Regions from separate parts of the Kineococcus anabasis genome, predicted to be linked through region 2. Evidence: riboswitches for the same ligand, from Rfam matches in the RefSeq annotation. Region 2 holds a riboswitch; each other region holds the start of a gene.

Region 1 (4,866 bases), on a different contig from region 2:
GGCCGGGAAGAGCACGGTCTCCTCGGCGAAGGCGTGGCGCAGGGCGCGTTCGCTGAGCTCGGCGACGATGCGACCGCGTTCACCGGCGTCGGGCTCGGCGTCGTACGCCTGCATCAGCTCGTCGAGGTGGCGGTGGTCGGCGCTCTGCCGGCTCAGGATGCTGCCCGGGCCTCCGCGCTGGTCCTCGGACTGGTCCGCGACCGACGTCAGCCCGTTGTGGCGCGGGTTGGTCATGGCTGGTCGGTACCCCGGGCCCGTCGCCGGCAAACGGTTCCGCCGCGGCCCGCGGTGCCGTGTCGCACGCGGGGGCTAGCGTCGGGCCGTGCCCGGAGCGGAGCTGGACGAACTGCTCGTCGCCGACGCGGAGGAACTGCGCGCCTGGTTGCTGGTCCACCACGCGTCCTCGCCCGGGGTGTGGCTGGTGCTGACGCGCAAGGGCGGAACCCTGACCTCGCTGACGTGGCAGCAGGCGGTCGACGAGGCGCTGTGCGTGGGCTGGATCGACGGGCAGGGCCGCAGGCGCGACGAGCAGACGTCCCTCGTCCGGTACACCCCGCGCCGGGCGCGCAGCATCTGGTCCCGGCGCAACGTCGCCCACGTGGCGCGGCTGGAGGAGCAGGGCCGGATGCTCCCGGCCGGGCGCGCCGCGGTGCGGGCCGCGCAGGAGGACGGGCGGTGGCAGGCCGCGTACCCGCCGTCGTCGGAGGCGGAGGTGCCCGCCGACCTGGTGGCCGCGATCGCCGCCGACCCGCGGGCGCAGGCCCTGTTCGACGTGCTCACCCGCACCAACCGCTACGCGCTGGTCCACCGCCTGGCGTCGGTGAAGCGGGCGGAGACCCGCGAGCGCAGGATCGCGGAGTTCGTCGCGATGCTCGCGCGGGGCGAGACGTTCCACCCGCAGCGGGCGCGACCCGCCGACCCGCCCTGAGCACCGCGGCGCCACCCGGGCCGGGCGGCGCCGCGGGGGTTCACAGCACCTGGGAGAGGAACTGCCGCAGCCGGGGCTCCCGCGGCGCCTCGAAGACCTGCTGCGGGGTGCCCGCCTCCACGACGACACCGGCGTCCACGAACGCGACCGCGTCGGAGACGTTGCGCGCGAAACCCATCTCGTGGGTCACCACGATCATCGTCATCCCGCCCGAGGCGAGGTCGGAGATGAGGGAGAGCACGCCCTTGACCAGCTCGGGGTCCAGCGCGGAGGTCGCCTCGTCGAAGAGCATGACCTCCGGTTCCATCGCCAGCGCCCGGGCGATCGCGACGCGCTGCTGCTGGCCGCCCGAGAGCCTGGAGGGCCGCACGCCGGCCTTCTCGGCCAGCCCCACCTCCTCCAGGTGGCGCCGCGCCCGCTGCTCCGCCTCCTCGCGCGAGAACCCGCGCAGGGTCCGCAGGGCCATGGCGACGTTGTCCAGCACGCTGCGGTGCGGGAAGAGGTTGAAGTGCTGGAACACCATGCCGACGCGCTGGCGCAGGCGGTCGACGGGCACGGCCGCCGCGTCCTCCCCGCCCAGCAGCACCGTGCCGGCGCTGGGCTCCACCAGCCGGTTCACCGTGCGCAGCAGCGTCGACTTCCCCGACCCCGACGGGCCGATGACGCTGACCGCGGTGCCCCGCGGGACGGTCAGGTCGATCCCGCGCAGCACGTGGTTGCGGCCGAACCGCGCCTGGACCCCGCGCAGCTCCACGCTCGTCGCCGACGGTGCCACCACGGCCCCCGCCGGCGCGCCCACCGCGTCCGCTCCGCTCACCTCAGCCACCCCCCGCCCGCAGACCGGCCTGCGGTGGCGCGGGCAGCGGGGTGGAGCCGGCCGCGGGGGCGCCGGGGTCCGCGGTCCCGGCGTCGGCGCCACCGCCGGTGCGCATCCGCCGGTCCACCACGTTCACCACGTGGGTGAGGGGCACCGTGAGGACCAGGTAGAGCAGGCCCGCCAGCAGCAGCGGGGACTGGTTGCCGGTGTTGGAGCTGTAGTCCTGGCCGATGCGGAACAGGTCCCGCTGGCTGGCGAGCAGCCCGAGGAAGTACACGAGGCTGGAGTCCTTGATGAGGGCGATGAACTGGTTGACGAGCGCGGGCAGCACCCGGCGCACGCCCTGCGGCACCACCACGAGGCGCATGGCCTGCGCGTGGGAGAAGCCCAGGGCGCGGCTGGCCTCCATCTGCCCCGCCTCCACGCTCTGGATGCCGGAGCGGAAGATCTCCCCGATGTAGGCCGAGGCGATGAGCGAGAGCGCGAGGATCCCCAGCGGGAACGGGTTGGGCGGGAAGAACCGCACGTAGAGCGGGGACAGGCCCAGCCCGATGAGCAGGATGGTCACCACCGCGGGTAGGCCGCGGAAGACGTCCGTGTAGATCCGCGCCGGCCAGCGCAGCCAGCGCCGCGAGGAGAGCCCGAGCAGGGCCAGCACCATGCCGAGCAGGGTGCCCAGCACGCCGGAGGCCAGCGCCAGCACCAGCGTGTTGTACAGGCCGGTGCCGATCAGCTCCGGCAGGGCCTCGCGCATCGCCCCCGTGTCGAGGAAGGTGCTGCGCAGCGTCAGCAGGACGTCCACGGCGGTCCTCCGCGGCCGGCCGTCAGGAGGCCGACGGGGACGCGGAGGGCGCCGCGGTGTTCACCGCGACCGAGCCGCTGCCGGGCCGGAACTCCGCGGGGATCTCGCGGCCGGGGTAGAAGCGCTGCTCCAGCTCGTACCAGGTGCCGTCGGCGACGACCTCGTCCAGCGCCCCGTTCAGGGCCTCCAGCAGGGCGGTGTTGCCCTTGGCGACGGCGAAGGCCGTGGGCTGGTCGGTGATCTCCTTGGCGGCGAACAGGATCCCGCCACCGGAGTCCACGGCGATCTTCTCGCCGATCTCGGCCGGGGAGACCCACGCGTCGGCGGTTCCGGCCTTGAGCTGGTTGGCGGCGGTGTTGTAGTCCGGCACGCGCACCGGGTCGAGGTCGTTCTTCGTCGCGTAGTCGTCCTGCACGGTGCCCTGGACGACGACGACGCGCCTGCCCGCCAGCTGGCCGAAGTCCGTGATCGTCGAGCCGGCCGGGACGTCGAGGCCCTGGTAGCCGAAGTCGTAGCCGTGGGTGAAGGCCACCGTCTGCTTGCGCTTCTCCGTGATCGTGATCGAGGAGCTCCCGACGTCGAACTGCTTGTTGGCCACCTGCGAGAGCAGCGCGGAGAAGTCGGTGCCGACGAACTCGACCTCCAGGTCGAGCTTCGCGGCGACGGCGCGCAGCAGCTCGTTGTCGAAGCCGGTGAACACCCCGTTCTCCAGGTAGACGTTCGGCGGGGCGTCGGTGAGGGTGCCGGCGCGGATGACGCCGGGGGTGAGGAGGCCGTAGGGGTTCTCGGCGGGCGGGGCGGCGGGCTCGCCGCCGCACGCGGCCGTCAGGGCGATCGCGGTGGACGAGGCGGCTGCGAGCAGCAGTCGGGTGGCGGCGCGTCGGGTCAGCACGGGTGGTTCTCCTGGAGTGGTGGTGGATCACCCGGCCTCCGGGGTGCGGAGGTGCCGGGAGGGGTGGTGCGGCGGGAGGCGGCGCGCGTGCGGGGACCACCCCGGGGCGGGGTCCCGTCGTGCGCTCTGCGCGGGAGGTGCCGTGGCGGCGGAGGTCAGCGGGCGGGGAACGGCCGGCACGGCCGGCATCGCGCTCCGCAGGTGCGGCAGAGGTCGATGTGGTAGCGGTGCGCGAAGTCGTCGGCCGGAGGCGCGGCGGGCGCGGTCGGGTGCACGGACTCCTCCATCGGCCCTGGCATGAGCACCTGCCCGCGGGGTGGTCCCGCGGGTGGTTGCTGTGGCGTCGTCGAGCCAGGTCTCTCGGCCACTCTGGATGGGTTCCAGAACACTGTACAGCCGCCCGCCGGGCACCGGGTCCGCGCGACCCCGCCGGGCGCCCGTCACGCCGCGGGCCCCTCCAGCCGGGCCAGGTCGTCGGCGCAGCGGCCCTCCAGCTCGGCGAACTCCGCCAGGGTCTGCTCCAGGTCGGCGCGGCGCTGCTCCAGCTCGGCGCGACGGCGCCGGATCTCCCCCAGGAGGTAGCGCAGCTGCCCGGCCTCGCCGGGCTCGGCGTCGTACATGTCGAGGATGGTGCGGATCTCCTCCAGGGAGAACCCGAGGCGCCTGCCGCGCAGGACGAGGGCGAGGCGGACGCGGTCGCGGGCGGAGAAGAGGCGCTGCTGCCCGCGCCGCTCGGGGGCGACGAGGCCGCGGTCCTCGTACCAGCGGATGGTGCGCAGGGTGACGCCGAGGTCCTGCGCGACGCGCGTGATGGACCAGGGTTCCTCGTCCACGGCGATCCCTCCCCCACCGGTCTTGCGGCGGCGCCGCACCCGTGCTTACGTTGACGTAAGCGGCAGCGTAGCCGCTGCGGGGCCCGGCAGCAGCCGGGCCTGCCGGGAGGAGGCGTTCCGTGACGGCAGCACCCACCACCCGCGCGGGCGGCGCCACGCTGCGCGAGCTGACCGCCGAGCTCCGCGCCCGCCTCGCCGAGGTCCGCCGCGGCGGCTCCGAGGCGGCCCGCGCCCGGCACACCGCCCGCGGCAAGCTCCTCGTGCGCGAGCGCGTCGACCGCCTGCTCGACCCCGGCTCCCCGTTCCTGGAGCTCTCCCCCCTCGCGGCCACCGGCATGTACGGCGACGAGGTCCCCGCGGCCGGCATCGTCACCGGCATCGGCCGCGTCGCCGGCCGCGAGTGCGTCGTCGTGGCCAACGACGCCACCGTCAAGGGCGGCACCTACTACCCCGTGACCGTGCGCAAGCACCTGCGGGCGCAGGAGGTCGCCGCCGCGAACTCCCTGCCCTGCCTGTACCTCGTGGACTCCGGCGGCGCCTACCTGCCCCTGCAGGACGAGGTGTTCCCCGACCGCGACCACTTCGGGCGCATCT
Region 2 (4,866 bases):
CGGCGTGGCGATCGTGGCCATCGGCGTCCGCACCGTGCAGCGCGGGCTGCAGCACCGCTTCGAGGAGAAGATCTCCGGTTCCCTCAGCCCCGGCCTGCGCAAGCTCGGCACCGCCGGCTGGGTGGCCCGCGGGGTGGCCTTCGCCGTGATCGGCGTACTCGTCGCGTACGCCGCGACCGGTGACACCGCCAAGTCCCGCGGCCTCGACGCGGCGTTCCGGGAGATCGCCGCGCAGCCGTTCGGGCAGATCCTGCTGGTGCTGGTGGCCCTGGGCATCGCCGCCTACGGCGCTTTCCAGATCCTCACGTCCCAGCGGCGCACCAAGGCCTGAGCGCCACGACGCACGAGGCCCGCGCCCCGGTGGGGGGCGCGGGCCTCGTGCGTGTGCGTCAGCCGCGGGTGCCCAGCGCCTGCGTGAGGTCCTCCAGCAGGTCCTCCACGTCCTCCAGGCCCACCGACATCCGCACGACGCCGTCGCTGAGCCCGATGGCCGCCCGGCCCTCCTCGCCCAGCCTGCGGTGGGTGGTGGTGGCCGGGTGGGTGATGAGCGTCTTGGCGTCGCCCAGGTTGTTGGAGATGTCCACCACGCGCAGCGCGTCGAGCACCTCGAAGGCGCGCTCCTTGGCGCGCCCCTCGGGGGCGTCCAGCTCGAAGGTGAGGATGGTGCCGCCGTTGGACATCTGCCGCTTCGCCAGGTCGAACTGCGGGTGCGACTCCAGCATCGGGTAGCGCACCCACCGCACCTGCGGCTGCTCCTGCAGCCAGCGGCCGATGCGCAGCGCCGAGGCGGCGGAGTGCCGCACCCGCAGCCCCAGCGTCTCCAGGCCCTTGGTCAGCGTCCACGCGTTGAACGCCCCCAGGCCCGGGCCGGTGTGCCGCATGAGCTCGCGCACGGGCCCGTCGATGTAGTCGGCGCGCCCGAGGACCGCCCCGCCCAGCACCCGGCCCTGCCCGTCGATGTGCTTGGTGGCGGAGTACACCACCACGTCGGCCCCCAGCGGGATCGACTGCTGCGCGACGGGGCTGACGAAGGCGTTGTCCACGACGACCTGCGCCCCGGCGGCGTGGGCCATCGTGGAGACCGCCTCGATGTCCACGAGGGTCTGCATGGGGTTGGCGGGCGTCTCGAAGAACACCGCCTGCGCCGGCCTCGACAGCGCCCGCTCCCACTGGTCGAGGTCCTCGCCGTCGACGAACTCGGTCTCCACCCCCCAGCGGGGCAGGATCTCGTCGCAGATGACGTAGCAGGAACCGAACAGGCTGCGGGCCGCGACGAGGCGGTCCCCCGAGGCGAGCAGCGCCGCCAGGGCGTTGAACACCGCCGCCATGCCGCTGGCCGTGCCGAAGCACGCCTCGGCGCCCTCGATCTGCCGCAGCCGCTCCTCGAACACCGACACCGTCGGGTTGCCGTAGCGGGAGTAGATGAAGTGGTCGTCCTCGCCCTTGAACGCCGCCTCCGCCGTGGCCGCCGAGGGGTACACGAAACCGGAGGTCAGGTACAGCGCCTCGGCGGTCTCCTCGAACTCCGAGCGGGCCAGGCCGCCGCGCACGCCGATGGTGTCGGGGCGCAGGTGCGGGGTGCCGCCCCGCATGCCCTCCGGGCCGCGGCTCACGACTGCCGCCAGGGCAGCCCGGCCGCGCGCCACCCGGCGCCGCCGCGGTGGCCGTGCTCGTCGAGGGCGCCCTCGAAACCGTCGAGGACGTTGAAGGCCTTCGGCGCGCCGGCGGCGGCGAGGGCCTCGGCGGCGGCGACGGAGCGCACCCCCGAGCGGCACAGCAGCACCACGGGGGCACCGGCCTCGGGGCGCACCCCGGCGGCGGCGAGGTCCGCGACGAACGTGCCGGCGGGGTCGGGCAGGTTCCCGCGCCACGACACGAACACCGCCTGCCCACCCAGCGCGGAGACGTCGGGCACGCCGACGAACTGCCACTCCGGCTCCGAGCGCACGTCCACCAGGACGGCGTCGGGGTCGGAGCGCAGCAGCTCGAAGGCCGCCTCCGGGGTGAGGTCACCGGCGTAGCTCAACTGCTCGTCCTCCATCTCGTCCCGGGTGGAGCACCCGCACCCGCGCACGGCGGGGGGTTGCTGCGGCGTCGTGGAGCCGGGTCTCTCGGCCGCTCTGGATGGGCTGGGCGCGCTCGGCGCGTCCTGGCGAAGTCTCGCACGGCGGCACCTGCGCCCGCGCCGCTGCCGCGCACCCGCCTCCCGGGTGCCGCCTTGACAGCGGCGGCCGGTGCCGTGGCAGTCTTCGGGCAGGTCATGAGCGCCAGCGCGAAGCCCCGGCTCGCTGGCCGGCAACCCTCCCTCCGCGGCGGGGTGCCCCGGGTGACGACCCGGCCGGTGCCGTGGTGGCACCGGCAAGCGCGGACCGGTCCCCTCCCGGTCCGGTGACCGGAGAGGCTCCACCGTGCCCGTCCTCACCCCTGCCCGTCCCACCGTCGCCGGCGACGTCGCGCCGCTGCTGCCCGTCGTCGGCGCGGACGTGCGCGTGCCGCTGGTCACCGGCGGCACCGCCCGCTACGCGAACCTCGACAACGCCGCGAGCACCCCCGCCCTGACCGCGGTCGCCGAGTGCGTGGCCGCGGTGCTGCCCACCTACGCCAGCGTGCACCGCGGCGCGGGGTGGCTCTCGCAGCTCACCACCTCCCTGCACGAGCGCTCCCGGCGCACGGTCGCGCGGTTCTGCGGCGCGCGGGCGGAGGACCTCGTGGTGTTCACCCGCAGCACCACCGACGCGGTGGACCTGCTCTCCCGCTGCGTGCCGCAGGACGCGGCGGTGCTGGTCTGCGACCTGGAGCACCACGCGAACCTGCTGCCGTGGCGGCGGCGCGGGGCCACGGTGCTGCCGTGCGCGCAGACGCTGGACGCCACGGTGGAGGCGCTGCTGGCGGAGCTGGCCCGGCGCCCCTACGCGCTGCTCGCGGTGACCGGCGCCTCCAACGTCACCGGGCAGGTGCTGCCGCTGGAGCGGATCGTGCCCGCCGCGCACGCCGCCGGGACGCGGGTGCTCGTCGACGGGGCGCAACTGGTGCCGCACCGGGGGCTGGACCTGGCGGCGTCGGGCGTGGACTGGGTGGTGTTCTCCGGGCACAAGCTGTACGCGCCGTTCGGGGCGGGGGCGCTGGTGGGCCGCCGCGACTGGCTGGACGCCGCGGAGCCGTACCTGGCCGGGGGCGGCGCGACCCTCGAGGTCGGCCCGGAGGCGGAGGAGGTGCGCTGGGCCACCGGGGCGCAGCGGCACGAGGCGGGCTCCCCCAACGTGCTGGGCGCCGCGGCCCTGGCGCGGGCCTGCGAGGTGCTCGCCGCCCTGCCCGCCGGGGCGCTGCGTGCGCACGAGGACGCGCTGCGCGGGCGGCTCGTGCGGGGCCTGGTCGCCGTGCCCGGGGTGCGGATCGCGGAGCTGCCCGCCGCGGCGGCCGACGCGGTGGGCGTGGTGACCTTCACGGTGCGGGGGTTCCCCGCGGGGCTGGTGGCGGCGTACCTGTCGGCCGAGCACGGCATCGGGGTGCGCGACGGGCGCTTCTGCGCGCACCCCCTGGCCGCGCGCCTCGGCCTGGTGGACGGCGGCGTGCGGGTCAGCACGGGCGCCGGTTCCTCCTCGCGGGACGTCGACCGGCTGCTGGGGGCCCTGCGGCGGCTGGTGGCGCAGGGGCCGTCGTGGCGCTACGCGCCGGTGGCGGGTCGGTGGGCCCCCGTGGGGGACCCCCGGCCCGCGCCCGGCGGGTCCGCCGGCGGCTGCGGGGCGGACCCGCCCTCCTGAGGTCCCGGTGCCGGGAGGCGGCTCAGAACCGGGGGTCGTGGACCGCCTCGAAGATGCCGGGGCCGATCTCGGTGATCGTCCAGACGCGGGTGTCCTTGCCCACGACGGAGTCCTTCTCGTAGAGGCACACGTCGCTCCCGACGCGGGTCGCGACGCCCTGCGCGACGTGCGGCACGCCGCCGTGCTCCAGGGTGACGCTGACGAGCGCACCGGGGGCGGGCAGGAAGTCGTCGAGGGACGTGGGTGCCGAGCCGTCGACCTCGTGCACGGCGTAGGCGGTTCCGGAGACGATGGGTTCACGGGCTGGAGAGGACAAGCGGGCCTCCTCGGGCCGGAAGGCGTGGGCGGGAGCTCCGGCCGGTCACCGCTGCGGTGACCGGCCGGGCCCCAGCATGGCCCAGGTGTGGGCGCAGCGGAACCGCACCCCCACCCGGCAGGGCGATCCGCCCCGGATCGCTACTTCTTCCCCGCCTTGTCCCCGGCGGTCTCGGCGTCGGAGGACAGCGCGGCGATGAAGGCCTCCTGCGGGACCTCCACCCGGCCGACCATCTTCATCCGCTTCTTGCCCTCCTTCTGCTTCTCCAGCAGCTTGCGCTTGCGGGTGATGTCACCGCCGTAGCACTTGGCGAGGACGTCCTTGCGGATGGCGCGGACGTTCTCGCGGGCGATGATGCGCGCCCCGATGGCGGCCTGGATGGGCACCTCGAACTGCTGGCGCGGGATGAGGTCCTTGAGCTTGCCGGCCATCATCACGCCGTAGGCGTACGCCTTGTCCCTGTGGACGATCGCGGAGAAGGCGTCGACCTGCTCCCCCTGCAGGAGGATGTCGACCTTGACCAGGTCCGCCGCCTGCTCGCCGTCCACGTCGTAGTCCAGGGAGGCGTAGCCGCGGGTGCGGGACTTGAGGTTGTCGAAGAAGTCGAACACGATCTCCGCCAGCGGCAGCCGGTACCGCAGCTCCACGCGGTTCTCGGACAGGTAGTCCATGCCCTGCATCTCGCCGCGGCGCTCCTGGCACAGGTCCATGATCGTGCCGATGTAGTCCTTGGGCGCCAGGACCGTGGCGCGCACCACGGGCTCGCGGATCTCGGCGACCTTGCCGCCG
Region 3 (4,866 bases), on a different contig from region 2:
GCCGGCGGTGCCGAACACCAGGGCCATCGACAGCGAGATGAAGTTGAGCTTCGTCAGGCCGCTCGCGCCGTACTGGGCGCCCGGCCCGAGCAGCGCCTCACCGGCGTTGCCCTCCTTGGCCACGGCCGCACCGAGCAGCTCGGAAAGGTTGAAGCCGTACAGCGCGAGCACCCAGATCGTCATCACGCCGGCGCCCACGACGAGCAGGATCGCCTTGATGATCTGGACCCAGGTGGTGCCCTTCATGCCGCCGATGAGCACGTAGGCGATCATCAGCGCGCCGACGACGGTGATGACGACGTTCTGCCCGGCGGTGCTGGTGATGCCCAGCAGCAGGGCGACGAGGCCGCCCGCGCCGGCCATCTGCGCCAGCAGGTAGAAGAAGCAGACGATGAGCGTGGAGCACGCCGCCGCCATGCGCACCGGGCGCTCCTGCAGGCGGAAGCTCAGCACGTCCGCCATCGTGAAGCGGCCCGTGTTGCGCAGCAGCTCCGCGACGAGCAGGAGCGCGACCAGCCAGGCCACCAGGAAGCCGATGGAGTACAGGAAGCCGTCGTAGCCGTAGATGGCGATGGCCCCGGCGATGCCGAGGAAGCTGGCGGCCGAGAGGTAGTCACCGGCGATGGCGGTGCCGTTCTGGCCGCCGGTGAAGGAGCGGCCGCCGGCGTAGAAGTCGGCGGCGCTGCGATTGTTGCGGCTGGCCTTGATGACGATGGCCATCGTCACCGCGACGAAGACGCCGAAGATGGCGATGTTGACGACCGGGTTGCCGATGTCCGTGGTGGGTGCGGCGGCCGTCGCGAGGGCGGTGAGCATCAGTGTCCTCCTGCCTGGTGGCCGGGAGCGTCCGGCCCCTCGATGCGCTCGCGCAGGCTCGTCGCGTGCGGGTCGAAGTCCTTGTTGGCCCAGCGCACGTAGGCGGTGGTGATCGCGAAGGTCGTGACGAACTGCCCGAGCCCGAACAGCAGGCCGATCGTGATGTTCCCCAGCACCTTGGTCCCCATGAAGCCCGGCGCGTAGGCGGCCAGGAGCACGTAGGTGAAGTACCAGACGAGGAAGAACGCCGCGGCGGGGAAGACGAAACGCCGGAAGCGGCTGCGCAGCGCGGCGAACTCCGGGCTGTCCTGAACGTTCTGGTAGGGGGTGCGGCCCCCGGTTGCCGGTGCGTCCCCGTGCAGGGCACCGGTCGCAGCCCTGCTGCCGTGCGGGTCCGGTTCCCCGGTCGCCGGCGTGCTGCCGTACGTACTCATGCAGACCTCCTCGTCCGCTCGCCGGCCGCGTGGTGCCGCGGTCGCGGTTCTGTGGCTGGCACACCCTAGCCACGCGATCCCCGCCGCACGCCGCTTCCGGAAAGTTGCGGCGTGGCGTGTCGCGCGGTGCTGACGGCACCCTCGCCGTCCCACCAGGCTAGGCGGTGGACGGGCGGGAACGCGGGGGAGAACCCCCGGCGCTGCGCCGGGCGGGGGACGGATTTGGACGACCTCCGCGGCGGCGGCTACTCTGCGGGCACCATCCAGAGCGGCCGAGAGTCCTGGCTCGTCGACGCCGCAGCAACCCCCCGGACATCGGGTGCAGGGTGCTACCGCCAGGTGCGATGGAGTTGAGATGCGCTGTACCCGCCCCACCGTCACCGCGCCCTGTCCGGGAGCCCTCACGTGAGCATCGCGCGCCTGCTGGCCCCTGGGTCCCGCCCCACGGTGTCCTTCGAGCTCTTCCCGCCGCGCACGCCGGCCTCGCGGGAGTCCGTGCTGGAGACGGTCGACGTCCTGGCCGGTGCGGGCGCGGACTTCTTCTCCGTGACCTACGGCGCCTCCGGTTCCACCCGCGAGACCAGCCGCGACCTCGTGGCCCACATCCTCTCCGCCACCCCGGTGCCCGTGGTGGCGCACCTGACGTGCGTGGGGGCCTCCCGCGCCGAGGTCATCGAGACCGTCACCCGCTACCTCGACGTCGGCGTGCGCAGCTTCCTCGCGGTGCGCGGGGACCCCCCGGCGGGGGAGCCGGACTGGTGCCCGCACCCGGACGGCCTCGCCCGCGCCTGCGACCTCGTCGAGCTGCTGCAGGTCGTCGACCGCTGCCACCGCGCCCGCCGCGGGGTCCTGGCGCCGGTCGACGAGGAGCCGCTGAGCGTGGCGGTCGCGGCGTTCCCCGCGGCCCGGCAGGCCGGCTCCGACGCCTGCGACGTCGACGTGCTGCTCGCCAAGCAGCGTGCGGGCGCCGACTTCGCGATCACCCAGGTGTTCTACGAGGCGGACGACTACACCCGCCTCGTGGAGCGGGCGCGCGCCGCCGGGGTCACCATCCCCCTGGTGCCGGGCGTCATCCCGATGACCGACCCCGCCCGGCTGCTGCGCCTGCAGCAGCTGACGGGGGTGCCCGTGCCGCGCGCGCTGCTGGCGCGGCTGGAGCAGGCGGCCGCCGGGGGCCGCGCCGCCGTCCACGCCGAGGGGATCCGGGCCAGCGTCGAGCTGGTGCGGCGCGTCCTCGACGCGGGGGCGCCCGGCCTGCACGTGTACACGTTCAACAAGCACCACGCCGCACTTGACCTGCTCGAGGGCGTACACCTCGACGGCGGGGCCCCGACGGCTCCCGACCTGGCCAGCGGGCCGTGGGTCACGGCTCCTCACCACGACACGCTGCGCCCGGCGCAGCAGGACACCGCGTCCGACCTGGCGAGCGCCAGGCCGGACGGGAGGGGATGACCATGACGCACGACGCCACCCGTCTGCCCACCACGATCCTCGGCTACCCGCGGATCGGGCCGCGCCGCGAGCTGAAGAAGGCGCTGGAGGCCCTGTGGGCCGGCCGCGCCGGTCTGGAGGAGACGGAGGCCGCCGCGGCCGCGCTGCGCGCCCGCACCCGCCGCCGCCTCAAGACCCTGGGCCTGGCCGCCCACGACGCCTCCATCCCGTCGGCGGCCTCGCACTACGACCACGTCCTCGACGCGGCCGTCACCGTGGGGGCCGTGCCCCCGCGCTTCGCGGACGTCGTCGGCGCCGACGGCTCGGTCGACCTCGTGGGCTACTCCACGATCGCCCGCGGCCGCGGTGAGGACGCGCCGCTGGAGATGACCAAGTGGTTCGACACCAACTACCACTACCTCGTCCCCGAGATCGGGCCGGACACCGCGTTCCGCTTCGCCGACGACCGCAAGGTGCGCGAGTTCGCCGAGGCCCTGGAGGACGGCTTCCTCACCCGCCCGGTGCTCGTCGGGCCGGTGACGTTCCTGCTGCTCAGCAAGCCCGCCGAGGGCAGCCCGGAGGGCTTCTCCCCGCTGGGACGCCTGGCGGACCTGGTGCCCGTCTACGCGGAGGTGCTGCGCGCCTTCGCCGCCGCCGGGGCCACCTGGGTGCAGCTCGAGGAGCCCGCGCTCGTCTCGGACACCCTGACCGCGGACGCCGACGCCGTGCACGCCGCGGTGCGCGAGGCGTACGCCGCGCTCACCGCCGTCGAGGGGCGTCCCTCCCTGCTGGTGGCCGCCCCCTACGGCGACCTCGGCGACCTCCTCCCGACCCTGGCCGCCACCGACGTCGAGGCCCTGGCCCTCGACCTCGTCAAGGGCTCCGTGCCCGCCGGCCCGGTCCCCGGCCTGGAGACCAAGGCCGTCCTCGGCGGCGTCATCGACGGGCACAACATCTGGCGCGCCGACCTCGCCGCCGCCCTGGAGAAGCTGGAGCGGCTGCGCCCGCTGGCCGCCTCGGTGGCCGCCGGCACCTCCACCTCCCTGCTCCACGTCCCCCACGACGTGGAGGACGAGCCGCAGCTGCCGGCGGAGCTGCGCGGCTGGCTGGCCTTCGCGGACCAGAAGGTCGCCGAGGTCGTGACCCTGGCCGCCGCGCTGGAGGACCGCGCGGGCGTCGCCGACGTGCTGGAGGCCTCCGCGCAGGCCCGCCGCGAGCGCGTGCAGGCCCCGGGCGTCGTGCGCCCGGAGGTCCGCGAGCGCCTCGCGGGCCTGACCCCGGCCGACGCGCGCCGCAGCGAGTACGACGCCCGGCGCGCCGCGCAGGACGCCGTGCTCGGCCTGCCGCCGCTGCCGACGACCACCATCGGCTCGTTCCCGCAGACCGGCGACATCCGCCGGGCGCGCGCGGCGTGGGCCAAGGGCGAGCTGTCCGACGCCGACTACACCGCGGCGATGCGCGCGGAGATCGACCGCGTCGTGGCGCTGCAGGAGGAGCTCGGCTTCGACGTCCTCGTGCACGGCGAGCCCGAGCGCAACGACATGGTGCAGTACTTCGCGGAGCTGCTCGACGGTTTCGCGGTGACGCAGAACGGCTGGGTGCAGTCCTACGGCTCGCGCTGCGTGCGCCCGCCGATCCTGTGGGGCGACGTGGCGCGCCCCGCCGCGATGACCGTGGAGTGGGCGGCGTACGCGGCCTCCCGCACCACCAAGCCCGTCAAGGGCATGCTCACCGGCCCGGTCACGATCCTCGCCTGGTCCTTCGTCCGCGACGACCAGCCCCTGGGCGACACCGCCCGGCAGGTGGCCCTCGCGCTGCGCGACGAGATCGCCGACCTGGAGGCCGCCGGGATCGGCATCATCCAGGTCGACGAGCCGGCGCTGCGGGAGCTGCTGCCGCTCAAGGCGGAGGAGCAGAAGTCGTACCTCGACTGGTCGGTGGAGTCCTTCCGCCTGGCCACGGCGGGCGCGGCGGACGCCACGCAGATCCACACCCACCTGTGCTACTCGGAGTTCGGCGAGGTCATCGGGGCGATCGACGGCCTCGATGCCGACGTCACGAGCATCGAGGCCGCCCGCTCGCGGATGGAGGTCGTCCCGGACATCGCCGCGGCCGGTTTCTCCCGCGGCATCGGCCCGGGCGTGTACGACATCCACTCCCCGCGCGTTCCCGGCGCCGAGGAGAT
Region 4 (4,866 bases), on a different contig from region 2:
TCCAGCAGCAGCGAGGCCTGCTGCTTCTCGTCCCGCTTCGGTGAGGTGAGCACCGCCGTCAGCTCCCGCTCGACGATGCGCGAGACGATGCCGCGCACCGCCGCGGTGCCGAGGACCTCCTTGGTCTGGCCCTCGAACTGCGGCTCGGCCAGGCGCGCCGTCACCACGGCCGTCAGCCCGGCGAGGACGTCGTCCTTCTCCAGCTTGTCGTCCTTGCCGGTCGCCTTGAGCCGGCGCGCGTTCAGCTCCACCTGCTTGCGCAGCACCTTCAGCAGGGCCTGGTCGAACCCGGCGAGGTGGGTGCCGCCCTTGGGCGTGGCGATGATGTTGACGAACGACTGGACGGTCGTCTCGTAGCCGGTGCCCCAGCGGACGGCGATGTCCACGTCGCACTGGCGCTCGACCTCCGTGACGGTCATGTGGCCGTCGGCGTCGAGGACGGGCACGTTCTCGCGGAAGGAGTCGGTGCCCTGCAGCCGCCACACGCCCGTCACGGGCGCGTCGGGGGCCAGGAAGTCGGCGAACTCCCCGATGCCGCCGTCGTGGCGGAACGTCTCCTCGTGCGGGCCGTGCTCGGCGGGCGTGCCCGGCAGGCCCCGCTCGTCGCGGATCACGATGGTCAGGCCCGGCACGAGGAAGGAGGTCTGGCGGGCGCGGGCGATCAGGTCGGAGTAGGAGAACTCCGCCTCCTTGAGGAAGATCTGCTTGTCGGCCCAGTACCGGACCCGCGTGCCGGTGACCCCCCGCTTGGCGCGCCCGACGACCTCCAGGCCGGTCGTCCGCTCGAACGGGGCCTCGGGGCCCTCGCCGGCGAAGCGGCCGGGCACGCCGCGGCGGAAGCTCGTCGCGTGGGTCTTCCCGCCGCGGTCCACCTCGACGTCCAGGCGTGCCGAGAGCGCGTTGACGACGCTGGCGCCGACGCCGTGCAGGCCCCCGGAGGCCGAGTACGACCCGCCCCCGAACTTCCCGCCCGCGTGCAGGTGGGTGAAGACGACCTCCACGCCCGACAGGCCCGTGCGGGGCTCCACGTCGACGGGGATGCCGCGGCCGTCGTCGCGCACCTCCACGGAGGTGTCCGCGTGCAGCACCACCACGATCCTCGAGCAGTGCCCACCGAGGGCCTCGTCCACGGAGTTGTCGATGATCTCCCACACGCAGTGCATGAGGCCGCGGGAGTCGGTGGAGCCGATGTACATGCCGGGGCGCTTGCGGACGGCCTCCAGCCCCTCCAGGACGAGCAGGTGCGCCGCGGTGTAGCCCTCCGGCTCCTTCGCGGGGCGGCGGCCCCGGGAGCCGGGTGCGGCGGGGGACGGGTCTGAGCTCACCCGGTCAGGTTAGGCGACCGGCCCGACACGCGCCGGGAGGCTGATCGCTCCTGGCGAACGGGCGACTCTCCCGTGCGGGAACCAGCGGGGGTGGTTGGATGTTGCAGCACAGTAGGGGACAGCAGCTGCTGCCTCCGGCGGGTGTCCGGCCACGGGCCCCCGCGCTGACCAGCCCTCCGGAAGGAGCCCCGTGACCACAGCTCTTGCCAACGACCCGCTGACCGTCGCCGACCGCTGCGACCGCTGCGGTGCTCAGGCCTACGTGCGTGTCCTGCTCGGGTCCGGCGGAGAGCTGCTCTTCTGCGCCCACCACGGGCGCGAGCACCGCCAGGCGCTCCAGGGCGTCGCCGCCGAGATCCAGGACGAGACCGGCCGCCTCACCACCACCCCGCACGTCGCTCCCGACGACGAGCGCTGACCTTGACCGCAGCCCCGACCGGAGCCCGGCAGCACCCCCTGACCCGTGGGTGACGCCGGGCTCCTGCTCGTCGCCCTGGCGATGGCCGTGGGCCTCGCCGGGACCGTCCTGCCCGTGCTGCCCGGTGCGGTGCTCGTCGTGGGCGCCGCGGCCGTCTGGGCGTGGTTCACCGGCGGTGTCGCCTGGTGGGTCCTGCTGGGGGTGGTCGTCGTCATCAGCCTCGGGCAGATCGGCAAGTACCTCCTGCCCGGCCGCCGCCTGCAGCAGCTCGGCATCCCCAACCGCACCCTCGCCGCCGGCGCCCTCCTCGGGGTGGTCGGGTTCTTCGCCGTACCGGTCGTGGGGCTCCCCCTCGGGTTCGTCCTCGGGATCTACCTGGCCGAGTCCGCCCGCCTGCGCGGCGGCGGGGCGCAGGCCTGGCGCTCGACGGTGCAGGCCCTGAAGGCGGCCGGGGTGAGCATGGCCATCGAGATGGGCGCCGGCGTGGTGGCCGTCGCCGGCTGGGCCGTGGCGGCCCTCGCGCTGCGCTCCTGAGCCGGCGGCGCGCGCCGCGGCGGTTGACAGCACACGTCGTCCGCCTCCTAAGCTGCGGGCAGGTCATGAGCGCCAGCGCCAAGCCCCGGCTCGCTGGCCGGCAACCCTCCTCCGCGGCGGGGTGCCCCGGGTGATGACCGGGCCCCGGGCGACCCCCGGGGCAAGCGCGGACCCGGGCCCCGGGTCCTCCCGGCGACAGGAGCCCACGGTGACCCCTCCCCCGGCCACGCCCGCCGGCCCGCTGCTGCGGGTCCGCCGCCACGTCGACCTGATGCGCACCTCCAGCGCCGGCTGTCCCGCTCGGTCCTGACCCGAGCCCAGCAGCCGACCACCCCGCCGCGCGCCGTCGCGCCCGCGGCTCCCGGAGGACCCCGTGACCCGCCCCACCCTGCCCACCGGCCTGCCCGCGACCACCCCCGCCGGCCACCCGGCGACCACCCCTGCCGGCCCGCCGGCGACGATCCCCGCCGCCCGCCGCGGCAGCGCGACCGACGTCCTCGCCGCCCTCGTGCGCGGGATCGCCGCCCGCCCCGCGCTGTGGCGTCCCGCCGTGCGCTTCGACACCCACGAGCGGTACTGGACCCGCCTCGACGCCCCCGCCGGCATCGACGTCTGGCTCCTGACCTGGACCCGCACCCAGGGCACCGACCTGCACGACCACGGCGGGTCCGCCGCCGCGTTCACCGTCGTGGAGGGCACCCTCACCGAGGTCCGGCCGGACACGGGCGGCGCCCTCACCTCCACCGCGCTGCGGGCCGTGCCCGGCGGGGCGCTGCGCACCGTCGAGCCGGACGTCGTGCACGACGTGCGCAACGACCACGACGAGCCCGCGGTGAGCATCCACGCCTACGCCCCCAGACTGGAGCGCATGTCCTTCTACGCCGTCGTGGACGGGCGCCTGGAGCGCGTGCGCACCGTCACCACCGCCGAGCCCGAGGTGGAGGCGTGAGCGCGGCCGTGCCGCTCCGCCGGCCCGTGCGCGGCATCGCCGACGTCCTCGCCGGGGCCAGGGCGCGGCTGCGGCGCCTCACCCCCGCCGAGGCGCACGCCGCACACGCCGGCGGCGCCGTCCTCGTGGACATCCGGCCGATGGCCCAGCGCCTGGCCGAGGGCGAGGTGCCCGGGTCCCTGGTCCTGGAGCGCAACGTGCTGGAGTGGCGGCTGGACCCGACCTCGGGAGCGTGCATCCCGCAGGCCGACCACGACCTGCACGTGGTCGTGCTGTGCCAGGAGGGGTACACCTCCAGCCTCGCCGCGGCGTGCCTGCAGGACCTCGGCGTCCACCGGGCCACCGACGTCGCGGGCGGCCTCGGGGCGTGGCGGGCGGCGGGCCTGCCGGTCGTGCGGGGTGGGACACCGGCCGGCGAGGTCGTCCCGGACGGGGAGCCGCGGCTCGTGTGAGCCCGGCCGGACGCACGAAGGCCCTCCCACCTGACGGCGGGAGGGCCCTCGTGCAGGCGGAGGTCAGCCGCCCCGGGCGCCGACGACCTGACTCACGGTCCGAATCATGATCTTGACGTCACCCCAGAGCGACCAGTTCTCGATGTAGTAGTTGTCGAAGCGGGCGCGGTCCTCGATGGAGGTGTCCCCCCGCAGTCCGTGCACGGCGGCCCAGCCGGTCAGACCGGCGGGGACCCGGTGGCGCGCCATGTACCGGGGCACGCTGCGGGTGAACTGGTCGACGAAGTGCGGGCGCTCCGGCCGCGGGCCCACGAGGCTCATGTCGCCCCGGAGGATGTTGACCAGCTGGGGCAGCTCGTCCAGGGACGACTTGCGGATGAACTTCCCGACCGGCCCGAGACGGTCGTCGTGCTTGATGTTCCAGTTGGTCTGTGACTCGGAGTCGTCGACCGGCTTCAGAGAGCGAAACTTCATGACGTCGAAGGGCTTGCCGTCCAGGCCGACGCGTTGCTGGCGGAAGATGATGCCCGGTCCGCCCTCCCACCGGACGGCGACAGCGACCGCCGCCATGACCGGGGACAGGGCGAGAAGTGCAGCTGCCGACAGGACGATGTCGACGAGGCGCTTGATCTTCCACGAGAACGTGCGGAACGCGGCCCGGCGGACGCGCAGCAGCGGGATGCCCCACACCTGGTCCACGTCGCGGGTCACGGAGTGCACCTCGAACAGGCGCGGCACGATGAAGATCTCGCAGTCGAGGCGGTCACACGTGCGCAGGATGTCGACGAGGTCGGACTCGCGCAGGTTGCCGAACGCGACGATCACGACGCGGATGTCGAAGTCCTCGATGAGCTCGGCGAGCTCATCGTGACGGCCGAGCAGGGGCGCGGGGAGCTCGGAGGGATCATCGACCCGGGGGCGCGAGTCCACGAAACCCACGGGATCGATGCCGTAGTACCGGTGTTCCCGCAGAGTGCGGGTGAGGCGCATGCCCACCTGGCCCGCACCGAGCACGAGGGCCGCGTGCCGCACCTTGCCCTGACAGCGGGCCCGGCGGACCGTGTGGTACGCGAGGGCGCGGATCATCAGGATGCCGACGACGAGGAGACCGACGTGGCCGATGACCTCGTGGAGGGGCCGCATGCCCGGGGCGACGACGCTGAGCGCCAACTCCGTGGCCAAGGTGAC

Evidence for each region. Region 2 has a riboswitch for S-adenosylmethionine ahead of ACYQBY_RS10440 (aminotransferase class V-fold PLP-dependent enzyme). Riboswitches for the same ligand answer to the same signal wherever they lie in the genome.
Region 1: linked by a shared signal. The riboswitch ahead of ACYQBY_RS14835 (ABC transporter substrate-binding protein) and the one ahead of ACYQBY_RS10440 (aminotransferase class V-fold PLP-dependent enzyme) in region 2 are both predicted to bind S-adenosylmethionine.
Region 3: linked by a shared signal. The riboswitch ahead of ACYQBY_RS04410 (methylenetetrahydrofolate reductase) and the one ahead of ACYQBY_RS10440 (aminotransferase class V-fold PLP-dependent enzyme) in region 2 are both predicted to bind S-adenosylmethionine.
Region 4: linked by a shared signal. The riboswitch ahead of ACYQBY_RS03575 (cysteine dioxygenase) and the one ahead of ACYQBY_RS10440 (aminotransferase class V-fold PLP-dependent enzyme) in region 2 are both predicted to bind S-adenosylmethionine.

What each region holds. Positions count from the first base shown of each region.
Region 1 is NZ_BAAIHU010000009.1:59,136-64,001, forward strand. Features, by position in the region: gene ACYQBY_RS14815 (hemerythrin domain-containing protein) at 1-234, opposite strand, end outside; gene ACYQBY_RS14820 (YdeI/OmpD-associated family protein) at 323-928, shown strand; gene ACYQBY_RS14825 (amino acid ABC transporter ATP-binding protein) at 969-1,706, opposite strand; gene ACYQBY_RS14830 (amino acid ABC transporter permease) at 1,747-2,547, opposite strand; gene ACYQBY_RS14835 (ABC transporter substrate-binding protein) at 2,570-3,439, opposite strand; SAM riboswitch class I at 3,720-3,819, opposite strand; gene ACYQBY_RS14840 (MerR family transcriptional regulator) at 3,880-4,272, opposite strand; gene ACYQBY_RS14845 (carboxyl transferase domain-containing protein) at 4,392-4,866, shown strand, end outside.
Region 2 is NZ_BAAIHU010000006.1:352,583-357,448, forward strand. Features, by position in the region: gene ACYQBY_RS10425 (DUF1206 domain-containing protein) at 1-331, shown strand, start outside; gene ACYQBY_RS10430 (O-succinylhomoserine sulfhydrylase) at 390-1,592, opposite strand; gene ACYQBY_RS10435 (rhodanese-like domain-containing protein) at 1,610-2,026, opposite strand; SAM riboswitch class IV at 2,257-2,371, shown strand; gene ACYQBY_RS10440 (aminotransferase class V-fold PLP-dependent enzyme) at 2,409-3,761, shown strand; gene ACYQBY_RS10445 (hypothetical protein) at 3,784-4,077, opposite strand; gene lepA (translation elongation factor 4) at 4,218-4,866, opposite strand, start outside.
Region 3 is NZ_BAAIHU010000002.1:188,508-193,373, forward strand. Features, by position in the region: gene ACYQBY_RS04400 (solute symporter family protein) at 1-816, opposite strand, end outside; gene ACYQBY_RS04405 (DUF485 domain-containing protein) at 816-1,178, opposite strand; SAM riboswitch class I at 1,507-1,601, shown strand; gene ACYQBY_RS04410 (methylenetetrahydrofolate reductase) at 1,656-2,702, shown strand; gene metE (5-methyltetrahydropteroyltriglutamate--homocysteine S-methyltransferase) at 2,705-4,866, shown strand, end outside.
Region 4 is NZ_BAAIHU010000001.1:773,536-778,401, forward strand. Features, by position in the region: gene ACYQBY_RS03560 (DNA gyrase/topoisomerase IV subunit B) at 1-1,325, opposite strand, end outside; gene ACYQBY_RS03565 (DUF7455 domain-containing protein) at 1,516-1,743, shown strand; gene ACYQBY_RS03570 (DUF456 domain-containing protein) at 1,789-2,277, shown strand; SAM riboswitch class IV at 2,339-2,450, shown strand; gene ACYQBY_RS03575 (cysteine dioxygenase) at 2,651-3,226, shown strand; gene ACYQBY_RS03580 (rhodanese-like domain-containing protein) at 3,223-3,678, shown strand; gene ACYQBY_RS03585 (sugar transferase) at 3,742-4,866, opposite strand, start outside.